2 regions of the Clostridioides sp. ES-W-0016-02 genome follow, and region 2 is predicted to be linked to the other one. Evidence: riboswitches for the same ligand, from Rfam matches in the RefSeq annotation. Region 2 holds a riboswitch; the other holds the start of a gene.
The links. Region 2 has a riboswitch for lysine ahead of IC758_RS10855 (aspartate kinase). Riboswitches for the same ligand answer to the same signal wherever they lie in the genome.
Positions count from the first base shown of each region.

Region 1 (3,955 bases), 480 kb from region 2:
TAATTTTTTTGTTAAGTTTTTATTATCAATTATTTCTCTTTTATATTATTCACTCTTCTGCAAACATATTATATATTAATGCAAAATAACATTTTCACTTAATTTATTATTAAAATAACACACAAAGAACCAAATGTAAATTTGTATCGAGATTTACTATAACATGTTAAAAGTATATTCATACACTTGATGAAATCGTTTACAATTTTAAACTTGTGAAAAATAAGATTTTTAAAATAGAATATTTTTAATAGAATTACAACTATTGAATGGTTATGTGATTTGAATATTTCTTAAAATTTTAATCATTTTATACTTTTAAAATACATTGCTATAAAATTTTATACCTTTATTTACATACATTTTAAATGTTGTATATGTAATTTTATTTTTGTATAACAAAAAGAACTTATTGAGCTTTTTTACAAGTTTTCTAAAAATAACAATATAGCAAATTCCTATCATTAGGTATCCCTATTAATTTAATATAGTTATTTATCAAAAAATAAAAACGGGATAGCCCACTCCGAAAGCCAGCAACCCCAGTTTTTTTTCAGCACAACTAAGTACTGTAAAGTGCGGATGAAGGGAGTCGAACCCCCACGCCAATGGCGCTAGATCCTAAGTCTAGTGCGTCTGCCAATTCCGCCACATCCGCTTATATTACTCTTTTATTTTACTATATTTCGCTATTATTTTCAATAACTTTTTTAAATTATCTAAAAATAAACAAAATAATGATAATAAAAGGTAAAATTCATTTACAGCCTTATTCTGCAAGTTCTATTTCTGCTTCATCTACTCTCTTACCTATAATTTGAAGACCTACAAATACAGCTGCTATAGCAACTGGCAATACTATATATATTGGCAATCCAAATCCAGCTGGTATATATCCAAATACAATAGTAATTACTGCTGTAAATATAGCATATGGCATTTGAGTATTAACATGGTCTATATGATTACATCCAGCTCCCATTGAAGAAAGTATTGTTGTATCTGAAATTGGAGAACAATGGTCTCCAAATATTGCACCTGTTAAAACTGCACTTGTGCTTACTATTACATAAGACATGTCAGGATTTAGTGAATATGCAAGTGGTATCGCAAGTGGCATAAGTATACCCATTGTTCCATAAGCAGTTCCAGTAGCAAAAGATATTATTGCTCCTAATCCAAATATTAAACTTGGTAGTAAGAATGGAGGCAGTGAACCTGATAATAAATGTATCAAGAATTTAGCTGTACCTAACTCTTTTATTACTGAACTTAATGACCAAGCAAGTATTAATATTACACCAGTGATTACTAAACTTTTCATACCATCTATCCAAACATCAATTGCTTCTGATACTGTAAAAATCTTCTTAACTACAGCCATTATAATAGCAACTAAACTTGCAACTAATGCAGATTGGAATAATGCTCTAGATGCATCAGATGCACTAAACGCTTCTTTGATTGCTTCAAAAGAATATGGCGAATTTGTAAATAATTGTATTAAAGTCTTATCTTCTCCTCCCATTATAGATGTATATCCACTATAATAGAATGATGCTAGTGCAACTACTATTAATGTACCTATTGGAATTATAGCATTCCATACACTTAATTTCACTCCATCTTTTGGAGCTAAATCATCCAACTCTTCAACACCTTCATCAAGGTCTGTACCAATTTTTCTACTTCTAGATTTTATTTCAGCTTTTCTCATTGGTCCAAATTCTTTTAATAATAACGCTGAAATTACAATAAATGCTAATATTAATATGTTATAAAATCTAAATGGTATTGTATTTAAAAATATGCCAAATGCATCAACATCTACACTTATACTTTCAAAAGCATCATGTATCAAACCAACTTCAAGACCTATCCATGTAGATATTATAGCAAGCCCAGCAACTGGTGCTGCTGTAGCATCTATTATAAATGCTAATTTTTCTCTTGATATTTTCATTTTATCTGCAACTGGTCTCATCATAGGTCCTACAATTAATGAATTAGCATAATCATCAAAGAAAACTAAAAGACCTAAAAACCAAGTTATAATCTGTGTACCTTTAGCTGATTTTGCTCTCTTTGCAAGTGCTTCAGCTATAGCCTTAGCACCACCCATCTTGGCAACAAGATTTATTACTCCCCCAATTGCTAAGACTTGTAGTATTATCCCTGCATTCCAGGGGTCTGACAGAGATACTAAAGCTCTATCTACTAAGTCTAAAAACGCTTGTATAAATGCAGCAAATACATTAACTCCACTGACTTGAATTATAAAACTTCCAGAAAGAATTCCTAGCAATAAAGAAATTATTACATTTTTAGTTATAAATGCAAGTATTATAGCAACTAATGGTGGTATTAAAGTTAAAATTCCAAATTTTTCTGCGTTAGCCAGTGCAATTGTATCTATATCTTCCTCTGCAAATACCATTACAGTTGACATTATAAACATAATTGTCGTCAGAAAAATAATGTTAAATTTTTTATTTCTCATATAAATCTCCCTCTCTTTTTAATTTTGTGAATTATATAGGGTATTATGGGTTATGATAAAATAAAAAAGCCTTGAGTGGTAAACACTCAAGGCTTAAACATTACAATACATTGATAATACTAAAAACAAATATAATATAATTCCTTAAATGATAGCTCACCACAAATAAACCTGTGACAGTTGTACATATATTTTATGTACCCCCAGCAATATAATCTTAAAGCATCGATTATAAAACTTCGGCAATATCCCCTTTCCCAATAATTCTTTGTGCTTAACTCCTTATTGGTACTGATAGATTATTGCGCCTCTACCCTTTTATTCACTTTTATTAAATATATTTTGAGTATATATTATTTATTTAAAATTTGCAAGGAAGTTTTAAAAATTTTACTTTAAAGGATTTTTTATATTATTGTCGAATTATAAAAATAATTGTACTAAAATCAGCTAAAAAAATTTTATCAATTATATGGAGGAATTACTTTAATGTTATTAATTTACAATGAAAAAACAAACCCTTATTTTAATTTAGCAATGGAAGAATATCTACTTAAAAACTTTGACGAAGATTTATTTATTTTATGGAGAAATGAACCTTCTATAATCGTTGGAAAAAATCAAAATACACTTTCTGAAATAAACTTAGAATATATAAAAGAACATTCAATACCAGTTGTTAGAAGACAATCTGGTGGAGGAGCTGTATTTCATGATTTAGGAAATATAAACTTTACATTTATAGCTTGTAATAATAATAGCTTTAGTGATTTCAGAAGATTCACTCAACCAATAATAGACTTGCTTAAAACCTTAGATGTCAATGCTGAGTTTTCTGGAAGAAATGACCTTCTTATAGAAGGTAAAAAATTCTCTGGAAATGCTCAACATAACTATAAAAATAAAGTGATGCATCATGGGACACTTTTATTTTCATCTGAAATAAATGACCTTTCAAATGCACTAAAAGTAAAACCCATAAAGTTTGAAGGTAAAGGCATAAAATCTGTAAAGTCTCGTGTAACCAATATAAGCGAACATTTACAGTCTGATATGGATATACTTGAGTTTAAAGATGCTATAATGAATTATCTTTCTTCAACAAATACTGGTAATACAAATTACTCTCTAAGTAAATATGACATAGAAGAAATAGAAAAACTTACTAAATCAAAATATGAAACTTGGGATTGGAATTTTGGTAATTCACCAAAATACTCTCTTTCAAATGAATTAAAATATGCTGGTGGAAATGTAGAATTTAATTTAAATGTTGATAAAGGTATAATAACTAGTATAAAGTTTTTTGGAGATTTCTTTGGGAAGTGTGATGTATCTTTTGTAGAAGATAAACTTATTGGTACAAAGCATGAGGAGAATTCATTGAGAGCTATTTTAGATGATATTGAAATAAATGACTATTTCTTGGGTGCTGATACTAATATTTTAGTTTCT
Region 1 covers NZ_CP061361.1:1,743,512-1,747,466, reverse strand. Annotated here, with positions in the region: tRNA gene IC758_RS08400 (tRNA-Leu) at 578-658, opposite strand; gene IC758_RS08395 (Na+/H+ antiporter NhaC family protein) at 770-2,500, opposite strand; lysine riboswitch at 2,645-2,821, opposite strand; gene IC758_RS08390 (lipoate--protein ligase) at 2,990-3,955, shown strand, end outside.
Region 1: linked by a shared signal. The riboswitch ahead of IC758_RS08395 (Na+/H+ antiporter NhaC family protein) and the one ahead of IC758_RS10855 (aspartate kinase) in region 2 are both predicted to bind lysine.

Region 2 (7,864 bases):
CAATAGCTTTACTTGTATATGTTGTAGTTGTACCTTTTATAGCCTCTACACCTGTACTTCATGCAAAAGCCTATAAAGACTTATTAGGAAAGGTGACTGAGAGTAAATTTACTGATGATATGAGTCCTGTCAGTGTAAATGACATTCGTCTTGTAGATGAAGACATGGCAATGAAATTAGGTGATAAAAAACTTGGAGAAGTTCCAGCTATAGGTAGTGTATCAAAATTAGGAAAGTTTCATATACAAAATGTAGATGGAGAGTTGTACTGGGTAGCACCTCTTGTGCATAGAGATATAATTAAATGGGTTACATCTTTAAGTGGTACAAGTGGATATGTAAAGGTATCAGCAAGTAATCCTCAAGATGTTCAACTAGTTCAAGAAATAGATGGAAAACCAATAAAGATAGTATATCAACCAGAAGCTTATTTACATCAAGATTTACAAAGACATTTATACATACATGGTATTGTAAATGTTGGTATGACAGATTTTACTCTTGAAATAAATGATGAAGGAAGACCTTATTGGGTTGTAAGTTTATATGAACATAAAATTGGTTACGGAGGAGCAAATGCTACAGGCATAGCTACCGTTGATGCAGAAACTGGAAAAATAAATGTCTATAATGTTAAAAATACACCTAAATGGGTAGATAGAATACAACCACAAAAATTTGTAACAGACCAAATTCAAGACTGGGGTGTTTATGTCAATGGATTTTTAAATTCTGTTATATCAGAAAAGGGAGTACTAGTGCCAACAGAAGGGACATCGCTAGTCTATGGAAATGACAATAGGTCATATTGGTATACAGGTATAACATCGTCTGGTGGAGATGAATCTACAATTGGATTTATGCTTGTTGACTCTAGAACTAAAGAAGCTAAACTGTATAAGCAGCCAGGAGCAACTGAGACAGCTGCGATGAAATCAGCTGAAGGTAATGTTCAAGAAAAGAATTATGAAGCTACATTCCCTGTTATGTACAATATATTAGGTCAGCCAACATATGTATCATCTTTAAAAGATAAAGCTGGTCTTGTAAAGAGAGTAGCCTTTGTATCTGTTGAAGATTATAATGTACTTGGTCTAGGGGAAGATAAAAATGAAGCTTTAAGAAATTATAAAGATTCATTAGAATCTAAAGGCAATGACTTAAAGCTTGATAATGATATGAAAGATGAAGTTATAGAAGGTGTAGTAACTAGAATAAGTCCTGATGTGCGAGGAGGAAATACTAATTACTATGTAACTTTAGATTCTAATAAAGAGATAATATTTAAAGCTACCTCAAAAGTATCTAGCGAATTACCATTGACTCAAGTTGGAGACAAAGTTAAAATATCATATTCAAAAGAAGATTCTGGTGTAATTGAAATGTCAGAATTTGATAACTTAAATATTGCAAATTTTGATGATAAAAAAGCAAAACAAGAGACAGGAACTAATGAAGATACAAATTCACAAGATTCTGAAAGTCAAAGCAATGTGTAACTTAGTAAAAAAACTGTAGATAGTGTTTAGTGCATTAATAGCTAGTTTTTATAGAAATAAATTCTATAAAAACTAGCTATTTTATTTTAATTCTTTGTAAATTTAATGTCATAAATTTAATATAATATTAGTACAACTTTGCAAATAATACTTCAAGGAGAATGTACTATGACGAATATGGAAAAAGAGATATTGCTTTTAATTAGCAGGGTTAGATGTGTTACAGAAGCTCAATTTAGAAAGATTTATGGAGACCAAAAAAGATACAATAAAAAAAATTTCAAAAAAACATTGAGAAAAATGTGTAGTGAGTATACACTAAAAAAATATCCATGTGATGTGGATTATCGTAACTATAAGGACCTCTCATATGTTTACTATTTGAATGGTAGTAAGCTTTTTAAGGGAGATGATTTAATAAAGGCTCTAGTAGGGTCAGAACTAGTTGTTAGAATTAATACTGCAGGTTGTGATGTAAAAAGATTTTATCGAAATGTTAGTGTAGATGATGTTAAATATGATTTATTTATTGAATATACAGATCAATTTGGCAATATAAAGCAGGTTTTAGTAGATGTTGATTTAAATAATGAAATAGATGTTTCTAAATATGAGAATCTCTCTAGAAAAATAGATAAATCTACAATTCCATTTTTTAGAGTACCAAATATTTTGGTGGTTACACCAGATAATTTATCTGAATTAAATGACTTAGAGAAAGAAGATAATGAATATAGTATAAATTTTATAGATTTAGGATTAAATAAACTATTTAATTGTATATAAGATATTTTTAGAAAATAAAGTTTTTGATTTGCCACATTTTGTAAAAAAATTGTTGCAATATTATATAGAATATGATAAAACTATATTAATAAATTAATTAATAATAATGAGCCTAGGGTAGAGGTAGCTATATTCAAGAGTAATCAATAGTAGCTGGTAAGTGTTGATGATTGATGAAAGGGTCTATAGCCGAAGAAAAGTTGTTGACAAACAGATTTTCTGGACTTATGCAGAATATGCATAAGGCTGTCACTTTTAAAGTGGTGAGCTACAAGGTTACTTGGTCTATGAAGTTCACACGTCCAAAGTATACCTTTGGGCGTTTTTATTTATCAAAATTTAGCTTGAGGGGGAAAAAGCATGAGTATAATTGTCCAAAAATATGGAGGAAGTTCAGTTGCAGATACTGACAAAATAAAGTCAATTGCAGAAAATATAATAGAAAGAAGAAAAGAAAATCCACAAATGGTAATAGTTGTATCTGCTATGGGAAAATCAACAGATGAATATATAAACTTGGCAAAAGAATTGAGTAATGAACCTAGTAAAAGAGAGCTAGATGCTTTAATGTCTACTGGAGAAATGATTTCAGCATCTTTATTATCAATAGCATTAAATGCACTTGGTTGTAAAGCCATAAGCTATAATGCTTATCAATTAAATATAAAAACAAGCGGACTTCATGGAAAATCTCAAATTGACGATATAAATGTAAATAGAATAAAGAATAGTTTAGATGAAGGGAATGTTGTAATAGTAACTGGATTTCAAGGAATCAATGAAGATGGTGATGTAACTACTCTTGGAAGAGGTGGTTCAGACACATCTGCTGTAGCTCTTGCAGTTAAATTAAATGGCAAATGTGAGATATATACAGATGTTGATGGAATTTATTTTACAGACCCAAGAAAATATGCAAAGGCAAATAAACTTGATGAGATTGAATATGAAGAGATGCTTGAATTAGCAAGTTTAGGAGCACAAGTAATGCATTCAAGAAGTATAGAACTTGCACAAAAATATGGTGTTGAAATTTATGTTGGACGTACATGTAGTACAGTAAAAGGAACATATATAAGAGGGGGAAAAGACATGAAATTAGAGGATAAAGTAATAACAGGATTAGCTACTAGTGATGATGATAGTTCTATAACAATAAAAGATTTTAAAGTAGAAAATATATCTAGTTTATTTGAAGATATAGCAACTATGGGAATAAGTGTGGATATGATAAGTCAAACTGCACCTATTTTAGATAAAATAAGTGTGTCATTTACAGTTCCAAAAGAAGAATTAGGAGAGTGCAAAAAGATAGTGTCTAAATATACAAATGAAGAACATGTAGTAATTGATAATAACATCACTAAATTCTCTTTAGTAGGTCTTGGTATGAAAAATACTTCTGGAGTTGCTGCTAAAGTATTTAAGATATTTAATGAAAATGGTATAATGGTAAAACTTATAACTACATCAGAAATTCGTATAACTTGTGCCATAAATTCTGATGATAAACAAGTAGCTATTGAGAAAATAGCAGAAGTATTTAATATATAAAACTTAGGGAGGATATTATGAAACTTCATGGAACTATGACTGTAAAAGACAATGAATTATATATTGGAGGTGTAAGCTGTCTAGAGCTTAGTAAAAAATATCAAACTCCATTATATGTATTTGACGAAGACTTAGTAAGACAAAACTGTAGAGAATATATAAAATATTTTAAGGCTAAAGATGGAAAAAATAAAGTTGCTTATGCAGGTAAGGCATTTTTACCTCTTTATATGTGTAATCTTATAAATGAAGAAGAGATGTGTTTGGATGTAGTTTCAGGAGGGGAACTATATACAGCTTATAAATCAAATTTTCCTATGGAAAAAGTTTTCTTTCATGGAAACAATAAAACTGAAGAAGAAATAAATATGGGATTAGATTTGGGAGTAGGTAAGTTTGTAGTAGATAATTTCTATGAGTTAGATTTAATTGAAAAATTATGTGAAGAGAAGAAGAAAACTCAAGAAATATATTTTAGAATAACACCTGGTATAGAAGCTCACACACACGATTATATAAAAACAGGTCAAATAGATTCTAAATTTGGTTTTGCTTTAGTAAATGGAGATTTGTTTAGAGCAATAGAAAAATTGAATGATTATACAAATATTAAATTGGTAGGTCTTCATGCTCATATCGGTTCACAAATATTTGATGTAGAACCATACATAGATACAGTAGATATAATGATGAACTTAGTAAAAGAAATAAAAGAAAAATTTAATATACAGCTGACAGAAATTGACTTAGGCGGAGGTGTAGGTGTTTATTATAGTAAAGGTGATAAACCTAAAACTATAAGAGAATTCTGTGAAACTATAATCACTAAAGCAGAAAATTCTTGTAAAGAACTTGGAATAGAAGTACCTACATTGGTAATAGAACCAGGAAGGTCAATAGTTGCAAATGCAGGAAGTACATTGTATACAGTAGGTTCAATAAAAGATATAAAAGATGTTAGAGTTTATGTAAGTGTAGATGGAGGTATGACAGACAATGTAAGACCTTCACTATATCAAGCTAATTATGAATGCAGTATTGTAAATAAGATTAACCATGAAACCATGAACCATGTAACAATAGCTGGTAAATGTTGTGAAAGTGGAGATATATTAATTGGAGATATAGATATAATGGATATAAAAAGTGGAGATGTACTTATAACAACATCAACAGGTGCATATGGATATTCAATGTCTTCAAATTATAATAAAATACCAAGAGCAGCAGTAGTGTCAGTATTTGATGGAGATGACAAGATAATTTGTAAAAGACAAAGTTATGAAGACTTATTATCTTTAGAAGTATAGAAGAAGAATTAAATATTAAATTTTAAAATAAGTAGATTAGACGATATATCTATAGATTTAAACTAATTTTTAGTTTGTTATAGTTATTCAAGTCATATCTACTTATTTTCTGTTTTATTAACAATTTTCCTGTAATAAATATAAAATATTTTAAAAACTTCCTGATTATGATAAAATTTAAAGTATATGACAAGGAGGGATTTAATGAGAGGAAGAGTAATTTTATTGATATCGATATTATCTATATTTCTTGTAGGATGTTCATTTAATAAAAAAGATGAAATAAGTTCAACTGAGCAAGGAAAAATATATTTAGAGAAACATGACTATAAAAAAGCTATGGAAGCATTATCCTCTGCATTAGAAGAAGATAGCGCTAATGAAAATGCAAGAGCTATGTATATGCAATCTATGAGAATGCTAAATGTGGATGAATTTGAAAAAGCTACAAATTATACGGATGCAATTAAAGAGCTTAAGCTTATAGAGAAAATTAAAAACGGCTCATCTGTTATTAAAAATGAAGCATCTAAAAAGAAAGAGGAATTGACTAAATTAGAAAAAGAACAGAATGAAGCAGAGGAAGAACGAAAGAAAAAGGCAAAAGACACAGCTGGAGAAGATAGGTATAGAGTGGAATCAGAAGCAAAGAAATCTTCCTATAGTGAAAAGAGTAAAAATAATAAATCTAATTCCAAAAACAAAAATACAACTTCAAACAATAACAAAGATGTAACTAACAATGATTCTTCTCAAAATCAAGAAAAACCAAATACGAGCAATCCAACACCGACACCAACTCCACCTTCATCAGAAAATAGTGGAGGGTCAGATAGTAGTGGAAATTCTCAGAACTCAAATAATCAGTAAATGTAAAGTATTACATATAAACAATTAAGACTTTGTATCAGAAAATGAAATTAACTTTTAGCATATATTCTTTGCCAAGAGTTAATTTCATTTTTTTATAGTAATGTAATAGATAATAATTAATTTTTAAAATTATAAAAGATAAAGCTTATTGCAATCTCTTGTCAATATATTTGTCAATAGAAGTTTTTACAACAGCAGCTACAGGTACTGAAAGAAAAACACCTATAAAGCCAAAAAGAGACTGTCCTATTAAAATCGCAGAAATTATCCATATAGCTCCTATTCCAACTTGCTTGCCCATAACCTTTGGCTCTATGAAATTTCCATCTAGTTGTTGTAATATAAATATAAATACGATAACCCATATGGTTTTTTGTGGGCTGTATAAAATTGTCATAGCTACTGGAGGTATAGCTCCAATAAATGGCCCTAGATAAGGTATTATGTTTGCTAAAAATATTATTGAAGCTAAAAATAAAGCATTTTCTATTCGAATGATAAATTGAAATCCTATAAATGCAATTATACCAATAATGAGAGAGTCTAAAATTCTACCAATTAAATAATCATAAAAAATATCATGGGTAGTTCTAAAAAATTCTATAATGTCATCAGCTTTGTTTCTAGCAGTAGAAGAATATAGCAATCTTTTAAATCCTAATGCAATTTTTTCCTTATCATATATAATATATATAGATAATATAAAGCCCATTACCATACTAAATAGCATAGATGATATGCTAAGTGTATAGATTAAAAAGTTTTTAGGAATTCTACTAATAAAATTACTAGCTTCTTTTAATGCATTATCTAAGCTGTGTTGTATATGAGGAATTAGAGCTTTTAAAAAATCTATGTTTGACATATTTTTTTCTATAAAATTATCTATATAATCACTGTAGATAGGCATTTCATTTATTAATCTATTTAATGTATTGGCTATTGAAGGAATTAGTAATCTAATACCAAAAGCTAAAATAATACCTATCAATATATAAGATAAAAAAATGGATAAAAGCCTATGTGTTTTAAATTTTATTTCAAAAAGCATTACAAGAGGATTTAAAAGCAAAGCGAGTAAAATAGCTAGTAAAAATGGACTAAAAAAACTTAATAATCCTTCAATGCTAGATATAAAATCTGCTGGAGTATTAATAAATTTAAAAAATAAAATTCCAATAAACACGACTATTAAATAATATTTTACATTTTCTTTTGAAATAATAATCACTTCCTTAAAATAGTGTTTAATCAGCTATTACATATTAATAGTATGTGAAAAGAAATTACAATTATTTAGGAAAATTAAATAATTTTTTGGCTTGTTTTTAATTAAGGTCTAGTATAGTATAATAATGTAACAAAATTAATGTTGATAAAAATATTAAATAACATATAATTTAAGATAAGAAAGGATTATGTATGAGAATTAATAAATATATAGCTTCTTGTGGAATTGCATCTAGAAGAAAAGCAGAAGAAATCATTCTTGAAGGAAGAATAAAGGTAAATGGAAATATAATAAAAGAGCTATCTTTTAATATTGATGAAGAAAAAGATATAGTAGAATTTGATAATAAAGCAGTAAAGCCAAGCGAAAATTATGTCTATATAGTATTGAATAAGCCAGAAGGTTATATAACTACTGTAAAAGATCAGTTTAATAGAGCAAGTGTAATAGATATATTAAAAGATGTAAAGGAAAGAGTATATCCAATAGGGAGGTTAGATTATGAAACAAGTGGGCTTTTGATACTTACTAATGATGGAGATTTAACATATAAACTTACTCATCCAAAACATGAAATTAATAAAACTTATGTGGCAAGTGTAAAAGGAATT
Region 2 covers NZ_CP061361.1:2,220,114-2,227,977, reverse strand. Annotated here, with positions in the region: gene IC758_RS10865 (hypothetical protein) at 1-1,499, shown strand, start outside; gene IC758_RS10860 (hypothetical protein) at 1,668-2,285, shown strand; lysine riboswitch at 2,396-2,564, shown strand; gene IC758_RS10855 (aspartate kinase) at 2,646-3,839, shown strand; gene lysA (diaminopimelate decarboxylase) at 3,857-5,149, shown strand; gene IC758_RS10845 (hypothetical protein) at 5,354-6,019, shown strand; gene IC758_RS10840 (AI-2E family transporter) at 6,168-7,253, opposite strand; gene IC758_RS10835 (pseudouridine synthase) at 7,445-7,864, shown strand, end outside.